Regions from separate parts of the Sinobaca sp. SA16-1 genome, predicted to be linked through region 2. Evidence: riboswitches for the same ligand, from Rfam matches in the RefSeq annotation. Region 2 holds a riboswitch; the other holds the start of a gene.
What was found. Region 2 has a riboswitch for thiamine pyrophosphate ahead of AC5W2J_RS12315 (thiamine phosphate synthase). Riboswitches for the same ligand answer to the same signal wherever they lie in the genome.
Positions count from the first base shown of each region.

Region 1: another riboswitch for thiamine pyrophosphate. It lies ahead of AC5W2J_RS02840 (ABC transporter ATP-binding protein); the one in region 2 lies ahead of AC5W2J_RS12315 (thiamine phosphate synthase).

Region 1 is NZ_JCAKFL010000001.1:578,035-589,748, forward strand. It holds gene AC5W2J_RS02790 (metal-sensitive transcriptional regulator) at 1-247, opposite strand, end outside; gene ftsW (putative lipid II flippase FtsW) at 343-1,467, opposite strand; gene AC5W2J_RS02800 (glycerophosphodiester phosphodiesterase family protein) at 1,658-2,371, shown strand; gene AC5W2J_RS02805 (EamA family transporter) at 2,402-3,307, shown strand; gene AC5W2J_RS02810 (SunI/YnzG family protein) at 3,329-3,652, opposite strand; gene AC5W2J_RS02815 (sigma-70 RNA polymerase sigma factor region 4 domain-containing protein) at 3,865-4,434, shown strand; gene AC5W2J_RS02820 (helix-turn-helix domain-containing protein) at 4,449-4,694, shown strand; gene AC5W2J_RS02825 (hypothetical protein) at 4,911-5,408, shown strand; gene AC5W2J_RS02830 (ABC transporter substrate-binding protein) at 5,476-6,480, opposite strand; gene AC5W2J_RS02835 (ABC transporter permease) at 6,480-7,244, opposite strand; gene AC5W2J_RS02840 (ABC transporter ATP-binding protein) at 7,241-8,014, opposite strand; TPP riboswitch at 8,146-8,248, opposite strand; gene AC5W2J_RS02845 (DUF1516 family protein) at 8,397-8,762, shown strand; gene AC5W2J_RS02850 (potassium channel family protein) at 8,795-9,460, shown strand; gene AC5W2J_RS02855 (Gfo/Idh/MocA family protein) at 9,513-10,583, opposite strand; gene AC5W2J_RS02860 (ThuA domain-containing protein) at 10,611-11,363, opposite strand; partial or broken gene AC5W2J_RS02865 (sugar ABC transporter permease) at 11,405-11,553, opposite strand.
Region 2 is NZ_JCAKFL010000004.1:90,793-102,506, reverse strand. It holds gene AC5W2J_RS12335 (potassium/proton antiporter) at 1-956, shown strand, start outside; gene AC5W2J_RS12330 (AEC family transporter) at 1,029-1,928, shown strand; gene AC5W2J_RS12325 (FixH family protein) at 1,998-2,396, shown strand; gene AC5W2J_RS12320 (2-hydroxymuconate tautomerase family protein) at 2,465-2,677, opposite strand; TPP riboswitch at 2,811-2,918, shown strand; gene AC5W2J_RS12315 (thiamine phosphate synthase) at 2,971-3,579, shown strand; gene thiO (glycine oxidase ThiO) at 3,576-4,718, shown strand; gene thiS (sulfur carrier protein ThiS) at 4,702-4,905, shown strand; gene AC5W2J_RS12300 (thiazole synthase) at 4,909-5,676, shown strand; gene AC5W2J_RS12295 (ThiF family adenylyltransferase) at 5,673-6,689, shown strand; gene AC5W2J_RS12290 (YflT domain-containing protein) at 6,748-7,092, shown strand; gene AC5W2J_RS12285 (NAD-dependent epimerase/dehydratase family protein) at 7,411-8,559, shown strand; gene AC5W2J_RS12280 (glycosyltransferase family 4 protein) at 8,581-9,729, shown strand; gene AC5W2J_RS12275 (GtrA family protein) at 9,769-10,221, shown strand; gene AC5W2J_RS12270 (metal ABC transporter permease) at 10,277-11,164, opposite strand; gene AC5W2J_RS12265 (metal ABC transporter permease) at 11,185-11,714, opposite strand, start outside.

The sequences.
Region 1 (11,714 bases), on a different contig from region 2:
CTTCGCCATCGCCCTGCTTAACCGCGCTCGACACGCAGTGGTTCGTATGATCTTCGAGCAAAGCAAGCGACACTTTATTGGCTGCGGATTGAATAGCTGCAATCTGGTTGAGAATATCTACGCAGTAGCGGTCGTTTTCCACCATCTGATGTACGCCCCTCACCTGGCCTTCAATACGCTTCAGTCGGTTGAGAAGCTGTTGTTTATTTGGCTGGACGGTTCCTTTAACGCTCATTTCTTTTTCCATACCAAAGCCCCCTTTTTATACATATACCCTGTATTTATTTTAGTGTAACAAAAAACGGAATTATTTCCTAGAGAAATAATTCCGTTTCTGTTTATTTAAGCCGAAGCTTCTGTTTGATAAGCTGCTTTTTTGTTCATTCTGGCTACGTTCGCCAATATTCCAAGGCACAGCATGGAAACAAGCAGGGATGATCCACCGTAACTCACCATCGGAAGTGTGATTCCTGTAATCGGCATCAGACCGGTGGCTGCTGCGAGATTAAATAATGCCTGCATCAACAGGAAAAACACAATGCCAAACGAAAGCAGCTTTCCAAAAGTTGTTGTGCTCTTTCTTCCGATTAAAAACCCTCTCCAGGCAATAACGGCAAAGCAGAGAACCACAAACAGTAAACCAAGAAACCCAAGTTCTTCTGCAATGACGGCAAAAATAAAGTCTGTATGAGGCTCTGGTAGATAATGCATTTTCTGCACACCCTGTCCCAAACCCGTTCCGGTGACACCTCCATTAGCCATCGCAATATAGGATTGAATCAGCTGATGCCCGCTTCCTTCTGCTTCCCATTCAAATGGATCACGAAAAGCGACCAGTCTCTGCATCCGGTAAGGCTCCTGTACGGCAAGAAGTGTAACAACTCCGGCTGCAAGGCCGCCCAGCACACCGAGGTGCTGCCAGCGTGCCCCTGATAAGAATACGATTGTTCCGCCAATTAATAGAATCATCATCGCGGTTCCAAGGTCCGGCTGCAGCATAATCAATGCAAAAATAAAAACGACCACTACAAGAGGCGGAAGTACGCCGCGGATAAAGCTTGTGATATAATGCTGTTTTCTGGAATATACATGCGCTAAATAAATAATAACCGCCAGTTTCACAAATTCAGACGGCTGAATCTGAACAGGCCCAAGTGCCAGCCAGCGTTGTGACCCGTTGACTTCTATGCCTACAGCGATTACCGCCAGCAGCATCAGTATGCAGATTCCTATAATAAAGGGCGTTAATTTTTGGTAGTATGTATAAGGAAAATGCATAACAAAAATAAATACCATAGTACCCAGAACAAACCAGATTAACTGTCTGCCAAAGAAATGAAGAGGATTATCAAATAGATCAATACCGAGTGGAAAACTGGCACTGTACACCATTATTAATCCAAATACTGCTAATATAAAAGAGACACCTATAAGAGGCCAATCGTAGAAACTCCATTTTGTTTTCATATAAACACTATTACCCCTTTTCAAACGATCATTCACGTGTCCGCAGGCCGCTTTTCCCATGCCCTTTAGGTGTAAAGCTACTAGAAAGCAGAAGCTGTTTCAAGCAGTTTCTGTTATTCCTATAAAGAAATAAAGAGAAATAGCACTATTTAATGAAAATTAAACCAGACAATTGCAATTGGAGGATACTATGACAAAATGGTTTGCCCACCGCGGTGTTTCAATCATAAAACCTGAAAATACAATGGCCGCTTTCCGCCTGGCAGAAGAAAGAGGCGCGGACGGTATTGAGCTCGATGTCCAGCTTACCCGGGACAACCGGGTTATCGTTATGCATGATTTAAGCGTGAATCGTACAACCAACGGCCGCGGTTCCATCCGCAGCAAAACGTGGGAGGATTTAAAAAATCTCGATGCCGGCTCCTGGTTCAGCAGCACGTATGAGGCCATCCCTCTTTTAGAAGAAGTTATAGACTGGCTTGCCGGGAACAACCTGATTGTTAATATTGAACTAAAGGGCCCTTTAAAAACGATGCCGGATCTTATACGGGCAGTAAAGACGATTGTTGAACCCGCGCTGCCCGCTTCCCGGGTCATCATTTCAAGCTTTCATCATCCTTCGGTTGTTTCGCTGCATGAAGAATGGGAAGAGCCGGAGAAGGCACTGCTCGTTTCTTCCGGTCTCTATAAACCTCTCCGCTATCTGCAGCAGGCCGACGTCTTTTCGCTTCATGTAAAACGCCAGACCATTTCCGATAAAGAAATAGTCGAACTGATGGAACAGGGTATTACGGTGCGCGTGTTTACCGTAAATGATGAAAAAGCTCTGCAGCGGCTTGTAAATCTGCAGGTAGATGGCATTATGACCGATCACGGTATTCTGCCGATTACGCTTTCCCACTAAAATAATACCGATAATACAGGTGGTGCCTCTATGACTCGCAGCAAAGCTTACCTTCTTACTCTTTTAGGCGCTTCTCTTTGGGGGACTATTGGCCTATTCGTTGAATATTTGTATCAGGCGGGCTTTACTCCCTGGGAAACCGTAGCCATCCGGGCTGTTTTTTCCGCCGTATTTATTGTATTTATTCTGGCCATTAAATTTCCGGGGTACTTGAAAATAAAAGGGAAAGACTTTCCCTTTTTCATGGGGACCGGAATAGTAAGTATTGTGTTTTTTAACTACTGCTACTTTTTAGTCATCCAGGAGGCTTCTTTATCTCTTGCCGTCGTGCTTCTCTATACCGGCCCTCTCTTTGTGACGATTTTATCGAGACTGTTGTTTAAAGAGTGGCTTACCCCGAGAAAACTGCTGGCGCTGGGCTTTACGATTACCGGATGCGCCTTTGCTGTCGGGCTGCTCCCGGGTTTTCAGACGTCTGTAACCACCCTTGCCATGGCAGCCGGCATTGCTTCCGGCTTTTTCTATGCTCTTTATAGCATTTTCGGAAAATATGTAAGCCGGACGTATCATTCCATCACGATTACGGCTTATTCGTTTATCTGTGCCAGCCTGCTGATGATTCCAGCCGGGGGCCTGTTTGCTAAAAGCAGCCTGCTTTTCCAGCCGCAGGTACTGCTGTTTGCCTTTGGCCTTGCCATTGTGCCGACGGTGCTCGCTTATATTCTTTACACGCTCGGCCTCACCCATATTGAATCAAGCCGGGCTTCGATCCTATCTACGGTCGAACCCGTAGTCGCTATTATTATTGGGGTCGCCGTGTTTGGCGACCGACTCGATGGGTGGCAGACGCTCGGCGTGCTGCTTGTGCTATCTTCTGTTCTGCTCGTCGCCGAAACCAAAAAATCAAAAACTGCGCTTCTGCCGGACAGTCCATAAGAAAAGCCAGCTTTCCTTTGATTAGGAGAGCTGGCTTTTTCTCCGCAGTACTTCTGCGGTCTGTACGGCTTTTTTTAAGGCAATCACGTGCATCGTGTTATCTTGCATAATGACAATCAGCCTCTTTTTTTCCGCATAGGGCGAGCCGACACGATTTGCTTCGTCGTGCTCCAGAGCGGACGGCCCCTGTGATACTTCAATTTGTTTCATCTGGTCAATCGGAAGCGTCAGTGTCTGCAGAGAATGCTTAATATATAAGGTGTTCTCCCTGATTTTGGCACGCGTCCGGACAAAATATACATACACTACTGCAATAATGAGCAGCAGAAGAATTCCAGCAGCCATTTTCATCTACAGTCCCTCTTTTCTATTTTTTCCGTCAGGGTCTATTCTAACAAAATATCGAATACACTTTGCAATTCTTTTATCCTGCCTATAAAATAAGAACAAATGTTCGTAAAATGGTTTGTTTTTTTTGCTGTATTTACCTTTTGTTCATATAGAAGCATATGCCTCACCCTAATTTTGATATGAAAGAACAGAAAGGAGGGAACATCGTGGCTTATTATTTATCACATCTTCTGGGAAAATGCCCTCGGCTTGATTACTATATTCACACGCATAAACAAGCGCTCTCTTCTCCTGCCCTCCGCCAGTTTCTGGCCGACCCTCTTCACTCCAACCTATTTGCAGAGGCGGTCTGTTATACAGATGAAACGTATCAGAAAGCACTGGATGAGGCGTTCAGGCAGTATCGGGAGGAAAAGAAATTAACAGCGTATATTTTAAAGTCTCTTCACTGGCATGCGGTGCAATTCGATAAGAAACAGCGGAAAATAGAAACCCTGCAGCCGCTGATTGTAGACAGTGATACGTGGGAAGAGCCGGTATGGGAGCCTCCTCTGTCTCCGCATGTTCTTGCCGAAGAGCTCGAAAACCGAAAGCTGTATGCCGCCTACCAGGCATTAACCCCGCATCAACAGTGGATATTACAAAAGAGCTACGCAGAGCAGATGAGGGATATTGATCTTTCCTATCTTACTAATGTGACGCCTCAGGCTATTTACCGCTCCAGGCATCAGGGACTTGCCAAACTTTACGCTTATATTACAGCGACCACCCATTAAAGGAGCGAGATACTATGACAGCATCTCTGTATGTATTAGCAGAAAAAGCCAAACAGCAGGACCGGGAGGCCATGTATGACTTCCTGCAGAAATTTGAGCCTTTTATTCAGAAATCATTGTCGCAGACCAAACCGCAGAACCGGGAAGACCTGCGCCAGGACCTCCGATTAAAGTGCATGGAATGTGTTCACCGCTTTGAACCGGGCCGGACGCCCGGGTTTTTCGAATTTGTCAGCACACTTGAGCATAATCAAAAATAACAGCAAAAGCGTTTCTTTTATCACTATTTCCTTTTTTATACGGAATAGGACCTATTATATGTCTTACATTTCAATATGATGACAGGGTCTTTAAGACTATATAACGCTTTGCAAATCCCCTTCTCATTCGGTGTCCGTTCGGCTTATACTAATAAATGACAACAAACCTGACATTTTAAACAGCAGCAGACGGGTATCGATTAAAGGGGGATTATGGTGAAAAATCGTTTTACATGGATGAAGTGGGGCATTCCATTTGTTATTGTTCTTACATTGGGATGGGCAACATATTATTTTGTTACTCCTACCTTCAGCCATCAGTACCAGCAGTTGACCGAACGTGTAGAAGTTGGCGTTAAATACACAAATCCCGAAGAATCTATTGTTTATATTCACCCCTACATCGAAAACCCGAACAGCGAGGAAATCACCTGTTATCATGATGACCAGTTCGTAGAGATACGTGTTCTTGATGAAGATGGCAATCACCTCGATGAGGCGGTTTCTATGGAAGAAAAACGTGGAGAATCTTCTACAGATGAAGAAGTATTAAAACCCGGCCAGAAAACAATGAACTCCACCTATTATAAAGTGGAACTTCCTGATAACGCTGATTCCATTCAGCTTATTTACAACGGTTCCGTTAAGGACAAGCATGGTATCGACCAACTAGAGGAAACGATAGATGTGAACCTCGACTACCTTATCATGTAGAACGGGTACCAGCTTCAGAAGATAAACCAAAACCGCTTCGGACTCCAGAGAGCCCGAAGCGGTTTGTTTATTCTGCTATATTTACAAATATGTCCTCTGTGTCCGGTGTCTCGGAAATGTAATCCATTTCTGCAAGCCAGCTGATCGTTTCCTCCCAGGATTCCCGGTCCTGGCTGCCAAAGGCTTCTTCTTCCGTTTCCATTTTCTCCATTAAAACATCCAGACTTTCTTCTTCCACTTCCCGTTCAAGCGGAAAATTTTCCTGATCTTCATTCTCAAACAGACTGTCCAGGCTTTCTTCCGGATGGTCTTTCATATATGTGTATCCTTTTTCCGCCGCGGTCCAGAACGCGTTAATTTTTTCTTCCTCTTCCGCCAGTGTTTCTTCGTTTGTAACGAGAACGAGCTCGTAAAAAGGCGGCACACCGTAATCCACCGGATCAAAGTATTCTACGGAAGTGCCGGCGTGTTCCAGCACCGGTACTTCATGGTTAATGTATGCGCCGCTTACCGCATCGGCCCGGTCGCTTACTAAAGAGGACTGCAGCTCAAAACCAATATCCACCAGATCAACTTCTTCAAACTGACCGCCATCATTTTCCACCATCGTTTCTACAATTGGTTCATTGACCGGTATCCCGGGGTATCCAACTGTCCGGCCTTCTAAATCTCTTGGTCGTTCTATGTCGGAGTCTGCTTTGTACACAACGTGATTAAGAGGAGACCTCACAATCGCCGCCACGCTTACTACAGGGATTCCTTCGGTCCGCGCTGTAATAACATCCGGCTGATAGGTAATGCCAAAGTCCACTTCTCCTGCAGCCGCCAGGTTCAAAGGATCCGTTGGATTGGTGGGGAACATAATATTTACGTCCAGACCTGCTTCCTCGAAGTATCCGTTTTCCTGCGCGGTGTACAAGTAGCTGTGTACGGCATTAGGATACCAGTCCAGCATAATGTCGACTTCCTGCAGCTCTTCATTCTCTGCCTGCTGTTCATTTTCACTCCCGCATCCTGCCAGCACAAATGCTCCTGCAGCAAGCAGCCCCACCTGTTTAATCCACCTTTTCATTATCTTCTTCCTCCCTTTTTTGTAGTCGCATATTCTACTGCTTTTACTGCCAAAAACAGGCCAATCCCTGCTAACGACAACAAAACGATTGGTGCAAATACGCCGGCTGCGTCCATCTGTGTCATCATCCTGCGGCTGAAATATCCAAGCCCTGCATCTGCGCCCAGCCACTCTCCAATTGCCGCACCGATGACGCTCAGCGTGACTGCCACTTTTAAGCCGGAATAGAACGAGGGCAGAGCCATCGGCACCTGGACCTTTCTGAAAATCTGCCAGCTCCCGGCCCCCATGGTCCGAAGCAGGTCCTGCATATCCCGGCTCGCTGTCCGAAGACCGTCAAACGCCCCGACCGTAATTGGGAAAAAGGTGATCAACACCGTTACGGCGACTTTACTCCACATGGAATAGCCAAACCACAGCACAAAGATTGGGGCTAGTGCAATAATTGGAATGGTCTGCGAGGTGATTAACAGAGGAAAAACACTCTTTTCCACCATCCGGCTCCGGCTCATCAGCACCGCAATACCGACTCCACAAACGATGGAAATGCCAAGTCCGGTAACTATAACGAGAAGCGTGGCCGGCAGGTGTACAAGAAATAATATATCCGCAAGTTCCCACAGCCTCTGCAGCACCGCAGACGGTGCCGGCAGTATATAAGGCGTGTCATACCAGCGGGCTCCTGCCTCCCAGATGATAAAAAAAGCAGATGCGAGAAGAGCGGCTCCAGCATAGGAAATGCCTGCTCCTTTCCAGCCATTCATCGTAACTTCTCCTCCCTGCGCATTCGTTCAATCAATTCCCGCTTCAGCTTCAAGAGTTCCGGGTGATCCCGGGCACGCTCGTCTCTGGGTCTTGGCAGCGGTACCGCAATTTCGGTAAGGCGTCCTTCTATCGGCGGCTCGGTAAATAATAAAATGCGGTCGGATAAAAATAATGCTTCTTCTATGTCGTGGGTAATAAAAATAAGTGTCTGCCTCGAAGCCTGCCACTTTTCCAACAGCCATTCCTGCATCATAAAGCGGGTAATCGAATCAAGTGCGCTGAATGGTTCATCCAGCATTAAGATGTCGTTTCCTCCCACTACAGCGCGGAGAAAAGACACCCTCTGCCTCATCCCACCGGACAGTTCGTGAGGATACTTGCGTTCCAGGCCCCTGAGGCCGAATGCTTCCAGATGGGATGATACGCGCTGTTCGGCCTCCCTTTTGGAAAGGCCGTTTATTTCCAATGGCAGCATGCCATTTTCCAAAATGGTCCGCCAGGGCAGCAGCAGATCCTGCTGAGGCATGTAGCCGACCCTGCCAAGCCTTGTGCCCGAGCCGTGCAGAAGCACCGACCCCTTGTCCGGGTCGCTCAGCCCGGCGGCAAGCCGGAAGAACGTCGACTTTCCCGACCCGCTCGGTCCAAGCAGGCTGACAAATTCGCCTTTTTTCACTGTCCCTTGAACCTGCTTGAAGATCGGCGCTTCGGTAGTAGTATAGGCATAGGTAACGTCTCGAAATTCCAGTGCCGATTCCTGCTCTTTATTCATTTCCCGCCCCCTTTTTTGTGTACCGTGCTCCCCCGGAACCTGCTCCATGCATACAAAAAAGCCGCTCCAGCAGAGGGAGCGGCGGAAAAGTCGTTCTATCATTAAAAACAGCACGAGCGGCTGCTTTTTCAGGTGAACATTCCGCACTTTCCTCCGCTGGTGTTATCCAGATCAGGTTCCAGGGTTAGGATGAATGTCATCCCTCTCAGCTTTGCAGCACCCCTAGTGCTTGTTGTATAAAATTGTCTTTGCTTCTTAAAGATAGCACATATTCGAAATGGTTCATACCGCGGGTTTTATTTCAGCAAAATCTCTGCTCCTGTAAAGCCTGCACGCGTGATATGATGGAGAAAACGTCTACATTACATTAGGAGAGGCTCTTATGGCAGACACTATACTCACGATACATCTTATAGCCGTGGCGGCAGTTATTCTGCTTGCAGGCGCTGTTTATATATTTCACCGCACCAACATGAACCGGACCGCTGTTCTGCTTCACTACGTGCTTCGATTTTCATACCTGCCGCTGCTTTTAACCGGCGGGCTTGTACTTGGCCTTCGTCCTGTATATTTAGGCGGCCTGCTGAAGCTGGCCTGTGGATTGTTAAGTATCGGATTGATTGAAATTTACTTTGTCCAGTTATTTAAGAACACCGGACACCCTCTATTCGTCCGGTTTATGATAGGATTTGTATTATTTACTATTATTTTAGGATTACTGCTCCCCCAGGGCATTTATTTACTGTAAGGCGAATTTGACACATAAAGGAGCGTTTATCCATGCCAAAAAACAAAAAACAATTTGCTGTTATAGGCCTCGGCCGATTTGGAGGGAGTATCTGCCGGGAACTGTATCATTTAGGCTATGAAGTTCTTGCTATCGATCAGGATGAAGAAAAAGTGGATGAATATGTCGCATATGCCACCCAGACAGCCTGCATTGACTCCACTGACGAAAAAGCATTAAAATCTCTCGGCCTTGGCAACTTCGATCACGTTGTTGTCGCGATCGGCGACCATATTCAGGCAAGTGTGCTTACAACGCTTGTGTTAAAAGACATGAACGTTCCAATCGTCTGGGCAAAAGCCCAGAATAAATACCACCAGAAAGTGCTCGATAAGATCGGCGCTGACCGTGTGGTCCACCCGGAATTTGATATGGGAATCCGTGTAGCCCATAATATGACTTCGGAAAAGGTTATTGATTTTATCGACTTAAGCAACGATTACACGATTGTCGAAGTGTATGCTACGAAAAAACTGCACCGCAAAACGCTGATTGAATCCAATGTCCGGGCCGCCTATGGTGTGACGATTCTTGCGATCAAACGAAATGAGGACGTTAATGTGTCCCCGCGGCCCAACGATAGAATTGAGCAGGGAGATATGCTGATTGTTTTAGGTCATAAAGATGAGATCCGCCGTTTCGAAAATGAAGGCCTGTAGTTTTAAGAGGCTTCTACTGTAAAAAACCAGACCCCCGGAGGGCCTGGTTTTTTTAATAAGACTGTTCAAAGCTGGTTGGATTTTCTTCGAACCGTACGCTTTTTCCTGTTTCACTGCTTTCATATAGCGCCTCGACGATTTTTGTAACTTTCATGGCCTGCTCCGGTTTCACGATAAGTTCCGCTTCACCTGTACAGGAATCCACGAAATTATTCGCCTGATAGTATGGCTCTATATTATCGATTTTATTAATCTGGGCCGTGCTGTTTAACAGCGTTCCATATTTGGATTGATACAGCTCAAACGGAAAGAGCTGTAAACCGCCCTCAACTCCGGAAATACTGAGTTGTTCCGTATCTTCTTTTATATTAGCCGCCCAGGAACATTCCAGCTGCAGCGTAATGTCATTTTCGAATGTGATATACCCGGTTACATGGTCTTCCACGTTAAACGTATTCTGGTCAAACTGGCCCCACTCGTTCGTGAGATTCGGTGCTTTGCTTAACCGGTCGTACGTTTTGGCCATTACTTCCAGCGGCTTTGGGTCTCCAAGCAGCCACAGGGACAGATCCAGCAGGTGGCAGCCATAGTCAATCAGGCTTCCTCCGCCTTGCAGCTCTTTGTTTGTAAATACACCCCAGCCCGGAACTTTCCGGCGGCGCAGTGCCTGAAAACGACAGACGAGCGGGTCCCCGATTTCGTGGTTTTCCATCATCTGCTTGGCAATCTGGGCTTCCGGTCCAAAACGATAGTGGAAGGCAATTGCAAGAACCGAGCCTGTTTTTTCTGCAGCTTCTATCATACGCTCGCATTCTTCCGTTGTAATCGCCATCGGCTTTTCGCAGAGCACGTGAATGCCCCGATTTAGAGCCTGCACAGCGATATCTGCATGAAACTTATTCGGCGTACAGATAACGACCGCATCCACGTCTCCAAGCATTCGTTCAATGTTGTGGTATACCCGGGCGATAGAGAAAGACGCCGCTACTTCCTGAGCCCGATCCTGATTAATATCGTATACGCCTTCTATTGATACCTTGTGTTCCAGCTGTTGAAAAGTGGGAATATGCCTTGACTGAGCGATTCCCCCTGCTCCAATGATGCCAATCTTTAGCTTGTCCATTAGTACTTACCCCCTCTAGTGTGGCCATCAGCGCCCGGCAGTGGCTTTAGTTGTCCCCTGCTCTTTACCGGCGATAGGCTCAAGCGGCTGAGCGTTGCCGTAAACCGGCTTTGGTGTAGCCAGTCCGGCTGCCCAGTATACGCCATTGCGTATCACGCGTTGAATGTCTGTATGGTAATACGTCGGATACGTCTCATGTCCCGGACGGAAATAAAATATTTTTCCCCGCCCGCGCTGAAAAGTGGCACCACTTCTAAATACTTCTCCACCTTCGAACCAGCTGACAAATATCAATTCCTCTGGTACAGGAATGTCAAAGTGTTCCCCATACATTTCTTCTTTCTCCAGCTCAATGAATTCTCCTAGACCTTCTGTGATAGGATGCGTCGGATTGACGACCCAGAGTCGTTCCTTTTCATCCGCTTCCCTCCACTTCAGGTCACAGGAAGTACCCATCAGCTTCTTGAATATTTTCGAGAAATGGGCGGAATGCAGCACTACCAGCCCCATTCCTTCCAATACCCGCTCTTTCACCCGTTCTGCGACCTCTTCGGTCACTTCATCATGAGCCTGATGGCCCCACCAGATAAGAACGTCCGTATTGTTTAGAACCTCTTCTGTTAATCCGTGCTCTGGTTCGTCCAATGTAGCCGTGCTTACATCAAGCCCCTCTTCTTTCAGGAAACCTTGAATGGCCCCGTGGATTCCTTCCGGATAAATCGAAGAAACCACTTCGTTCTCTTTCTCGTGTCTGTTTTCGTTCCATACTACAATTTTCATAAAGGCCCCCTACAGTCATTATAATATATTTTCGTAATAAATTAACCTTTTGTTGCTTCGGCTGTTAGACCGGTCATGAGCCATTTCTGCAAAATAGACATTTTTTTGCAATTGGAAGCGCAACAAATACGGATCCAGCAGCAAATCGGGTGAAATTATTAGAAAACCGATCATTTACAACATTAAATAATTTTTGAATGGAAATACATATTTTTAATTTATATCTTTTTACTATGTAAAACTCCCTTAACAGGATACCGAAACGTTTCGGATTACCACTAAATTATAGTAAGCGTTTTCAAAAAAAGCAAGCAGTATTTCCAGTAAGCAGAACAGTAGGCGCATCCCATC
Region 2 (11,714 bases):
TGGTTATCCTCGATGAGCCAAGTTATTTACTTCTCGTCGGCTCTTTCTTCTGGCAGATGGGGCTGGGGCTTGTTATGGGCCTGGCTTTAGGGAAAATCGCTTCACTTTCGATTAACCGGATTAATCTGGATTCAAGTGGACTTTATCCAATTTTCGCGATTTCTTTTGCTCTGCTTACTTACGGCCTGGCCGCATTTGCTGGAGCCAGCGGACTTCTCGCAGTATATGTAGCCGCTTTAATAGTTGGTAATTCCGAATTGACCTACCGTCATTCTATTTTTCGATTTAATGAAGGATTGGCCTGGATGGCCCAGATTACGATGTTTATTATCCTGGGACTCCTTGCCTTTCCGGAACAGCTATTAAGTCCTTCTGTCGCTATTGCCGGACTGGTGCTGTCTGCTACGCTGATGCTCGTAGCAAGACCAGCCGCTACATTTCTTTCTACTATCGGAACCTCTTATAGTTTCAAGGAAAAAATATTCATATCCTGGGCGGGTCTGCGCGGTGCGGTACCGATCGTACTCGCTACATTCCCAATTGTAGCAGGCGTGGAGTCGGGTGAGGTTTTGTTTAATATTGTATTCTTTATTGTACTGACCTCCGCCTTGATTCAAGGATCGAGTATTTCTTATTTAGCCAAAAAACTGGGGCTTTCCGGCCCTAAAAAAGACGTGCCTTACCATTCGATTGAGCTGATATCGATTGGGAAAGCCAATGCTGAAATTATTGAATTCCAGACGGACCAGAATACACCAATTTTAGGGAAAAGCCTGCAGGAAATTAACTTTCCGGATAGTGTTCTGATCAGTGCGATCGTCCGGAATGAAGATTTGGTTACTCCTTACGGAGAGACGGTGATCGAAGAAGAGGACTTTCTTTATATTCTTGTGTCGCGTTCCGAGAAAAAGCAGCTGAAACAGATGTTGAAAGGAAAGCCGAATCGATCAAAATAAAATATGATAAACTAATAAAGCGGAACCTGCTCAGGTTCCGCTTTGCTTGTTATTCTCAGAAAGGAGGAGCATATGGGCGTTTTAATCAGCACGCTTATTCCGATTGGACTTATTTTTCTTTCCGGTTTTCTACTTCAGAAAAAACAGCTGCTCGATGTACGATCTGTCTCGGGTGTAGCTTTATACATACTAACGCCGGCTCTCGTGTTCCGGACCTTTTACACAACAGAGCCTGATTATGATGTGTTTCTCATTGTTTTATTTGCCGTCATCTTTCTTATGGTGATGCTTTTGTTAAATAAACTGCTGGCCTTTGTATTCCGCTGGGATGCCCCGACGGAAAGCGGCATGACCCTGTCTACTTCGTTTATGAATGCTGGGAACTACGGTGCCCCGCTGATACTGTTTGCTTTTGGAGAAGAGGCGTTTGCCTATGCCGTTATTTTTATGGTCATCCAATCTTTTTTTATGAGTACGGTAGGGGTATACATCGCTAACCGCAGCAATATGACAGGAACGGATGCGTTTCGGGTCGTATTGAAAATGCCTGCGTTTTTTGCCCTGCTGTTGGGCATATTGTTTCAATGGCTTCATATCACGATTCCATCCACCTATTTTGACAGTATCAGCATGCTCGGAGAGGCCTCTATTCCTGTCGTCATGGTTGTACTTGGCATGCAGCTTGCTAAAATTTCCCTGGCATCTCTTGAGTGGAAGCTGATCGGTGTTGGAACAGCCGTAAGACTCGTTCTTTCACCGGTGATTGCCTATGGGTTAACGCAGCTGCTGCAGACTAATGACCTCTTGAGTACTGTACTGATTGTAGCAGTGGCTATGCCTACTGCAGCAACGATAGCAATGATATCTGTAGAGTTTCATTCCAGTCCTGACCTGGTTTCAAGTATTACGCTGCTGACAACTATTCTAAGCGTTCCATCGCTGTGGGTATTGTTGTTAATAATTGGCGCGTAGAGGTAACATAGAAAGTGCACTCAAGATATAATAAATCGTGAAGAACGACAAGAGAAGGGAGTAGGTTGTATGAAAAAATGGGGAATAGGAGCTGGAGCTGTTGGGTTTCTTTTGTTAAGTGCCTGCGGCGGTTCCGACGAATCGGAAGCCGGGAATAGTCCGCCCAGCAGTGAACCGATTGAAGTAGCCATACATACCAGTGAAACAGCTGAGGCCGGTGAAGCGGCTTTAATTGAAGCTCACGTAGAGCAGGAGGGAGAAGCGGTGGAGGACGCAAACGAAGTGCTGTTTGAAATATGGAAAGAAGGCGAACAGGAAACGGGAGAGCAGCTGGAAGGCGGACACAGCAGTGACGGAGAATATACGCTGGACTACACGTTTGAAGAAAGCGGAACGTACTTCATAACAGCCCATGTCACCGCCCGCAATATGCACAGCATGCCGACAGAGGAAATAGAAGTAGAATAAAAAAAGAGGAAGGCAGTATTTGCCTTCCCCTCAGGCCAGACTATAGTGAAAAGATGGGCTGCATCAAATTAAAGCGTGTCTTTTTTACGGATTTCCGATACCGATTTAGCACCGATGCCCCAGTTATCGGTCTCTACTTCATCAATAACAACGACAGTTGTCTGAGGGTTTTTTCCGAGAACATCCTGCAGCAGTTTTGTGGCGCCTTCGATAAGCTGTTCTTTTTGCTCCGGAGTCGCGGGCTTATGTTCTTTTGTAATTTTAATATTTACAAATGGCATGATGCATCTCTCCTTTATATTAACGTATGCTTTCAGTATAAAGGTTTTTCCTTATTTATACAGTATTTAGTTTTTGTTAATTGACAATTCAAACAATGATAGCTTACGATGAATACTATAGTTAATTTAATAGTTTTACCACTAGGGGTGCCCTTTAAAAGGGCTGAGATTGAAGTAATACTTCGGGACTCTTTGAACCTGATCTGGATATACCAGCGGAGGGAAGTGGCTTGTCCTGCTTTTTTCCGCAGAAACCAACAGCCGCTTTCCCTCATGGGAAGGCGGCTTTTTTCATGGGCACACATCGGAAAGAACTGCATGCTGTATCAACGGGCAGGCAGACATTGGAAGAATGGATGCACATTTCTAAAAAAATCAAAGAATGGACGGATTGTTTTTATATACGTGAACCTCTCTGGTCTCTCAGGGAGCTGGAGACTGCTGTTGCATTTCTGCAGGAAGAAGGGGTGGCGGCCCAGCAGATCCGGCTGAATGTACCGGGAGAAAAAAGGCAGCATTTCAGGGATATCGGTTTTCATCTCAAAGAATCGGTGGAGCAGAAGCCACAGCAGAGCCTTGCTGCAGGCTGGTCTGTTCACAGTCTGGAAACGGCCCGCCAAAAAGAACAGGCCGGCGCTGACTATTTGTTTTTCGGTCATGTGTTTCCTACCGATAGTAAGTTGGGACTGGAACCACGCGGCCTGAAGCAGCTTGCGGCTATTGCAGAAGCGACCGCACTGCCGGTGATCGCGATCGGCGGCGTTACCCCGGAACGAGTGAAGGACTGCATCCGCTCCGGTGCTTCCGGTATTGCAGTGCTGTCAGGCCTGTATGAAGCAGAAGAGCCAAAGCATCGGGCGCATGCTTACTATACGAAGCTTAACGAGGAGGGAAGAACATGACATCCTATCATACCGTAGTGATCGGCGGCGGCATCAATGGCTGTTCCACCGCCTTTCATTTAGCGGAAAAAGGGAAACGGGTGCTCCTTTTGGAACGGAGCACAATTGGCAGTGAAGCTTCCAGCGCCGCTGCCGGTATGCTCGGAGCCCAGGTGGAGATTAACAGTCAGGGCTCTTTTTTCGACTTTGCAAGAGCGAGTCGGTCTATGTACGACGAATTAGTCCCTAAACTTGAATCGTATTCAGGCATTCAGGTGGATTATATAAAAAACGGTATGCTGAAAACCGCACACTCGGACGAAGAAACCGCCCATCTTCATAATGTGCTCGCCTTTCAGCAGAAGGCCGGCGAACAAGTCAGCTGGCTGACCCGTGAGGAGCTGCAGACAAAAGAACCGAACCTGGCAGACGAATCCATACAGGGTGCTCTGTATATGCCGAAAGACGGCCAGGTTATGGCGCCGTATCTTACGAAAGCCTATGCCGGAAGCGCCGCCCATTTAGGAGCGGAAATAATGGAACACACTCCGGTGTCTTCCATTAAGCAGAAGGCGGGAGGATATGAAGTGATCACGGGCCGGGAAACGATAGAATCGGAGCATGTAGTCATGGCAGGGGGCGCATGGACGGACCTTCTGGATGGCGACATTGGCCTCATGCCGCCAATGATTCCTGTTAAAGGAGATATTTTATCTGTCCGCCCCACAAAGCAGCTTATTGTGTCTACCGTTCATGCCCCGGATGTGTACCTTGTGCCAAAGAAAAATGGAACAGTAATTATTGGGGCAACCGAACACCCGGGATCTATGGAGACCCAGGTGTATGCGGGCTCTGTGCATGACCTGCTGAAAAGCGCATTTGCGTTAGTGCCGGGTCTTGCCGAAGCAGAGTTCAAACAGGCGTGGAGCGGAATCAGACCGCAGTCCGCAGACGGTCTTCCTTATCTCGGTTCTATTAATAATCAAGGCCTTTGGATAGCTGCAGGGCATTACCGGAATGGGATTCTGCTTTCGGCAGGAACAGGAAACTGGCTTGCCCGTTCCATCTGTGGAGAAACGGTCAATACGGAATGGGAGCAGGCATTCTCTCCCTATCGAAAACGAACAAAGGAAGGTGTTTCCAGTGAAGCTAACCATTAACGGAGAAGAACAGCAGATTCCGGATACAGTCGAATCCGTCGAGCAGCTGCTTGCTCATTTTAACGTCGGACACAAAAAGTCTGTCGTAGAAAAGAATGGAGAAATTTTAACCAAGCCGGATCAGAAAAAATCAGCGTTGAAAGAAAATGACCGGCTGGAAATTGTTCACTTTGTAGGAGGAGGATGAAAGATGTTAACTATTGGAGAGTTTTCTTTTGAATCACGATTGTTTTTGGGAACAGGTAAATACAAAACCGCAGAAGTACAAAAGCAGGCGGTGGCAGCTTCAGAGACGGAGGTGCTGACGTTTGCCGTAAGGCGGATGAATATATTTGACAGCACCCAGCCGGATCCTTTCGAAGATATGGATCTCAACGGGTACAGACTGCTCCCGAATACGGCCGGAGCCAAAACGGCTGAAGAAGCCGTACGTATTGCAAGAATGGCTGATGCAGCCGGGATGTGTGACATGATTAAAGTAGAAGTGATCGGCTGTGATAAAACCCTGCTGCCGGACCCGGTGGAGACGCTGAAAGCTTCTGAACAGCTTCTAAATGAAGGCTTTACCGTGTTAACGTATACGTCGGATGACGTAGTACTGGCAAGGAAACTGCAGGAACTTGGCATTCACGCTATAATGCCCGGAGCTTCACCTATCGGCACAGGACTGGGTATCGTAAATCCCTACAACCTGGCCCACATTATTGAACAGGCTGTTGTGCCGGTTATTGTAGATGCGGGTATCGGCAGTCCAAAAGATGCCTCTTATGCAATGGAGCTTGGAGCGGATGGGGTGCTCTTAAATACAGCAGTGGCCGGTGCCGATTATCCGGTGAAGATGGCAGAAGCAATGAAACTGGCGGTTCAGGCAGGAAGGCTTGGCCATGAAGCCGGTCGGACAGAGAAGAAGTTTTATGCTCAGGCCAGCAGTCCGTCCGAAGGAATGAGCCAGCTGTGACAAGCGGCCGTTATTCCCGCCAGGAGCTGTTCGCTCCGATTGGAAAAAAAGGGCAGCAGGCCTTTGGGGAAAAGCACGCCGTTATTATTGGGGCGGGCGCTTTAGGAAGCAGTATGGCAGAAACCCTGGTCAGAGCGGGGGTCGGAGCGGTTTCGATTGTGGACCGGGACTATGTGGAACACAGCAATTTAAACCGCCAGCAGCTCTACACCGAACGGGATGCAGACAGGTCAACGCCGAAAGCCGCTGCAGCGGAAGCACGGCTGCGTGACATTAACAGGCAAACGGATGTGAGAGCTGTAATAGGGGAAGTAGATCCCGCTCTGTTGGAGTCGTTTCTTCCTGCAGACGTTATTATCGATGCTCTTGATAATTTTGAAACACGCATGATGGTCAACGACTTTGCCTGTAGGCATGATATTCCTTTTATTTACGGCGCCTGTGTAGGAAGCTATGGTCTCACGTACACGATTATACCCGGCGATACGCCCTGCCTGCACTGTCTGATGGAAGACATTCCGATGGATGGAGAGACGTGTGACACGGCAGGCATCATTGCCCCGGCCGTTCAGATGGTCAGCAGCCACCAGGCAGTGGAAGCGTTGAAATTACTGAGTGGAAATGAAAAGGATCTGCGGCGTACCCTTCTGTCTTTTGATGTTTGGGAAAATCAACACCGGACGATGAACCTGGATAAATTAAAAAAGCCGGACTGTGCTTCCTGCGGACAAGAAGCCTCTTATCCTTATCTGCAATGGGAAGCCAAGTCCTCCCTGGAAACTCTCTGCGGCCGGGATGCGGTGCAGGTCCGGCCGGCTAAGGCAGTGAAAGCGTCATTAGAGCACCTGAAAGAGCAGCATGAAAGTATTGTCCGGAAATCCAATCCCCACCTGCTTGTACTGGAGTGGGAAGAAAAAAGAATCGTCCTGTTTGCAGATGGACGTGCCATTATTCACGGGGAATCCGATAAGGTAAAAGCACGGAAAATATATCATCAGATCGTCGGTGGGTAAAAGAAAGTTTTAAAATTTCTATTTCAGGGAACACTTTTCTAGAAGGGAGAGATAAACTATGGAACCATTTTATAAAGAGTATTTAAACGACGATGAGGCTGTAACAGCAGTCGACAGACTAAAAACACAAGGGGTTAATGAGGATAATATTTACATTATTACTCATGATAAAGAAAGAACAAACCGACTGGCAGATGAAGCAGATGCCAATACAGCAGGTGCTAAGGAACAGGGCATCGGCGAAAACATCAAAAACGTATTCCGTAAACAGGGAGACGAGCTTCGCGCGAAATTCCAGGAGCTTGGCTATACAGAAGCAAAAGCGGAAGAATTAGAGGACAAGCTTGACGACGGAAAAATTATTCTCGTTGTAAAAGATGCGCCGGCTAATTTAAGCCTATAACCAAAAAGAACGGGGTGCCTTTTTTAGAGGCATCCCTTTTTTCTGGGAAATATAGGACAGCAGTATGTAAAAGAATGGTATAACCCCGCATAAAACTATAAGTTACATAAATAAACAGCAAATAAAATAGCGGCTTTAAAGCAAATGTTGTATAGTATACTATGGACAGTCTGTGCACTTTTTATACGTATAGTTTCGTAAAAAAAAGGGTATAAAGAGGTACACTATGTGGTTTTTAAATAGAAAGAGTAAAAAAAGACAAAACGAGATGGTTCCGTACGGATAGGACGGAACATATGACCTGGAGGTAGAAATACAGTGAAAATTATTATTGCAGGCGGCGACGGATTCTGCGGATGGCCGACAGCCCTTTATCTTTCCAAAAAAGGACACGATGTATCAATTGTAGATAATCTAATGAGAAGAAAATGGGACGAAGAGCTGCACTCGAATTCCATTACCCCTCTTGCCACGCTCGAAGAAAGAGTAGCAAAGTGGAAAGAACTTACAGGAAAAGAAATCCGTACATACGAAGGAGACTTAAATCATTATGATTTTCTTCGTGAGGTGTTAAAGCAGGAGCAGCCGGACGCTTTTGTTCATTTTGCAGAGCAGCGTTCTGCACCTTATTCCATGATTGACCGCGAACATGCTGTGTTTACTCAGACAAACAATGTAGTAGGAACGCTCAACGTTCTTTACGGCATTAAAGAAATCGTGCCGGAGTGCCACTTAATTAAGCTTGGAACCATGGGAGAATACGGTACCCCTAATATTGAAATTGAAGAAGGCTATATTGAAATTGAGCATAAGGGCAGAAAAGACGTCCTGCCGTTTCCAAAGCAGCCCAATTCTTTTTACCATTTATCAAAAGTGCATGACAGCCATAACATTATGTTTGCCTGCAAAACATGGGGCATCCGTGCAACCGATTTAAACCAGGGTATTGTATACGGTCTGGATACAGAAGAGACAGCTATGGATCCTGCGCTTGTAAATCGTCTTGATTATGACGGCGTATTTGGAACCGCTTTGAACCGCTTTATTATCCAGTCTGCCATCGGTCATGATTTGACGGTTTACGGCAAAGGACAGCAGATCAGAGGGTTCCTGAATATCCGTGATACCGTCCGCTGTATTGAAATTGCTGCAGAAAACCCGGCAGACAATGGAGAATTCCGCGTGTTTAACCAGTTTACAGAAGAATTTTCTATTACTGAATTAGCGGAAATGGTGCAGCGTGTGGCTAAAGAAGAAGGTATTGACGTCGAAGTTGGCAAATACGACAACCCTAGAATTGAGGCAGAAGAGCATTTTTACCGTGCGGTAAATACAAATCTTCTTGATCTTGGTCTTGAACCGTTCATGCTGACTGATGACGTTATCCGTGAAATCCTTAACGCTGCGCTGACGCATAAAGACCGTGTGGTAAAAGAAAATGTTCTTCCAAACGTAACCTGGAAATAATAAAAACGGAGTGTGTTCCTGTTGAAAATAGCTATAATAACTGAAACATTTCTGCCGTCCACAGATGGTATTGTTACCCGGCTGACAGCCTGCATCACCTGGCTGCTTGACCAGGGTCATGAAGTGCGGATTTACGCGCCGGACCTTGGTGTGTACGAATATAAAGGGGCTAAAGTGATTGGGCTTTCTCATATTACCTTTCCTTTTTATCGTTCCAAGCAGTTTGCCGTGCCGCACCCGGTCGTAAAAAAACATCTGAAAGAATTTAATCCGGACGTAGTTCATGTAGTGAACCCGGCGGTTGTAGGATACGCAGGCATTAAATATGCCAGGCAGCTCAAACTGCCGCTTGTAGCTTCCTATCACACGAATCTGGCACAGTATATGGATTATTACAAACTCGGCAGGTTGAAATGGCTGATGTGGTGGCATTTTCGCAGGATGCATAATCAAGCGGACATTAATTTATGTACGTCTCAGACGGTTAAAGATGAGCTGGTGAGCCGCAGGTTTGAACGTATGCATGTATGGAAGCGCGGGGTGGACACGGAGCAGTTTTCTCCGGACAAGTACAGCGAATCAATGCGCCGTCGCCTCACAGGCGGCAAACCGGAAAAGACACTGCTCCTTTATGTAGGAAGACTGGCGGCAGAAAAAGAAATTGAAAAAATACGCCACGTTCTGGAAGAATCGGATACATTTGTTCTGGCCATTGTCGGCGATGGGCCGCACCGCCAGGTTCTTGAAAACCACTTTAAAGGCACCAACACAGTGTTCACCGGGTTTATGCATGGAGAAGAGCTTGCAGAGACGTTTGCTACATCGGATGTGTTCGTGTTTCCTTCCACTACGGAAACGCTTGGCCTGGTTATTATGGAAGCCATGGCTTCCGGGCTGCCGCTTGTGGCTGCCCAGAGCGGGCCGACGAGAGAACAGCTGGAAGATGAGAAAACCGGACTTTTATATGAACCTGATGTCGAAGGAGACTTTACGAAGACCGTTCTTCGTTTTGAAGATGAGCTTCTTCGAAAAAAGATGGCCGATCAGGCCCATCAGGATGTTCAGAGCTACAGTTGGAACCAGGTAGCTGAACAAATTGAGGCTATTTATGAACAGGCTGTTTCCGGGAAAGAACCTGCCGAAAGCAAAGAAGAGCTTTCCGGTTCCTAACAGGTACGAGCTGCATCCAGATTGAACAGAGGGATACCTATGGAAAAAAAGAAAAAAAGAAAAGGACTATTTCAGTACGCACAGTTTAGTGCGATTGGCGTATCCAATGCCGCTGTAGATATTGGCACACTCAATCTGCTTCTTTATTTTTTTCCAACGGATGAACGGGTTATGCTGACTACCTATAATACGATATCCTACTGCCTGGCTGTAGCGAACAGCTATATCTGGAACGTTCTGATTACCTTCAGGCATTCTGCAAAAGGCAGCAATAAACAGAGAATGGCCTTTGTTTTGCAGGGGCTGGTAAGTCTTGGAGTGAATAACCTTGTGTTTATCGGCGGCAATACTCTGTTTCAGGCTCTTGGTGTTCCCGGCTGGCTCCGCTACAACTTAGCAAAAGGGGTAGCAATGTTTCTTTCCTTTACAGCGAGCTTCTTTATGATCAAGTATTTTGTATTTAAAGAACCACATCCGTACAAAGAAAAATAATACGATTCGATAAAACGAAAAAGCTGCGGCCATTGGCTGCAGCTTTTTTCTGTATTCAGGAAGAGACGGGGGCCGCTGTTTTTTTTCGTTTTCTCCCCCGTAAAAGCACACCGTGGGAAGGAGAAAAGAGGAAAGCAAGCAGAAACAGTACACCCGTGGTACTTGCGATGCAGCCGGCAATCGATACGTTAAAATACTTTGCCGTATAATAACCGATCACCGCAGATGCTACACCTGTTAAAGCACTCACGATCATCATCCGGCTTAGTTTTTCCGTAAGCAGATAAGCAGTGGCAGGCGGCACAATGAAGAGGGCTACTACGAGAATAGCACCGACCGCATCAAAAGAGGCAACAGCTGTAATCGACACCATCGTCATAAGAAGATAGTGGATCAATGTGACCGGAATGCCTAAAGCCGCAGCAAGCGCAGGATCAAAGGAAGTGATTTTAAATTCTTTATACAGCAGCAGAAGCAAAGCAAGGTCGATAATAAATACAATTAAAATGACCCAGAATGCCTGCGGCCCGAGCGGAATGCCATTCCATTCTACCGTATGAAATGGAGCAAAGCTGATATCTCCCATCAAGACATGATCCACGTCCAAATGAACGTCTCTTGCATACAAAGATACTAGAATGACGCCGACAGAAAATAAAGCGGTAAACACAACACCAATAGCAGCATCCGTAGGAACGCCGGCATTATCAAGCACTTGAATAAAATAAGTCGTTGCCAGTCCTACTACGGCGGCGCCGATAAGCATAAGCGGGCCTTCAAGCGTCTGGGACACGAGAAAGGCGCCTACAATACCCAGCAGGACCGTATGGCTGATCGCATCAGCTACCATAGCTATCCGGCGCAGCACAAGAAAGGTGCCGACAATACCGCAGGTAGCAGCAACAAGCGAGCTGATCGCTAAAATCCATATTTCGTACATCAAAGCGTGCTCCTCCTTTTATATTAGGTACGATCGGCGTACTCAATCGATGTCTGCTTAATCGCCAGTGAAACCGGAACTTTTTTCTCCGCGGCAAGCAGAGTGTGGATGCGCTCGTTCAACAGATATTCCCGCGGTGCCCGGCCGTTTCCGTTTTCTGCGGCCTCGTTCCAGGAGCCAAGTTCAGCTTCATGAGTGATATGAATATCCTGAAGCCGGCGGAGCAGCGAAGAGTCATAGGCACAGGCCAGGCCTGTGCCGGTCAATAGATACTGCTCTCCTGTCCGGGTGAGCAGCCCTTCTTTCTGCAGGGCCTGAATGGTTTTTTCGAGTCCATCCTTTGGAAGATGTGTCTGTTCCTCAAGCTCCTCCCTGGAAAACAGGGCGCTGTGCTGTCCGGCAGCGTAGCGGTTTTCCAGCTGTTCATACATCGTATCGAGAAGAAAGTTGTTTAATACCACCTGGTTATGTTTTCTATTTTCCACCATCCGGAATAAAATACCTCTCTGCGGGGCAAATAGAAAGGAGATCAAAAAGAAGGCGGTGGCAGCTA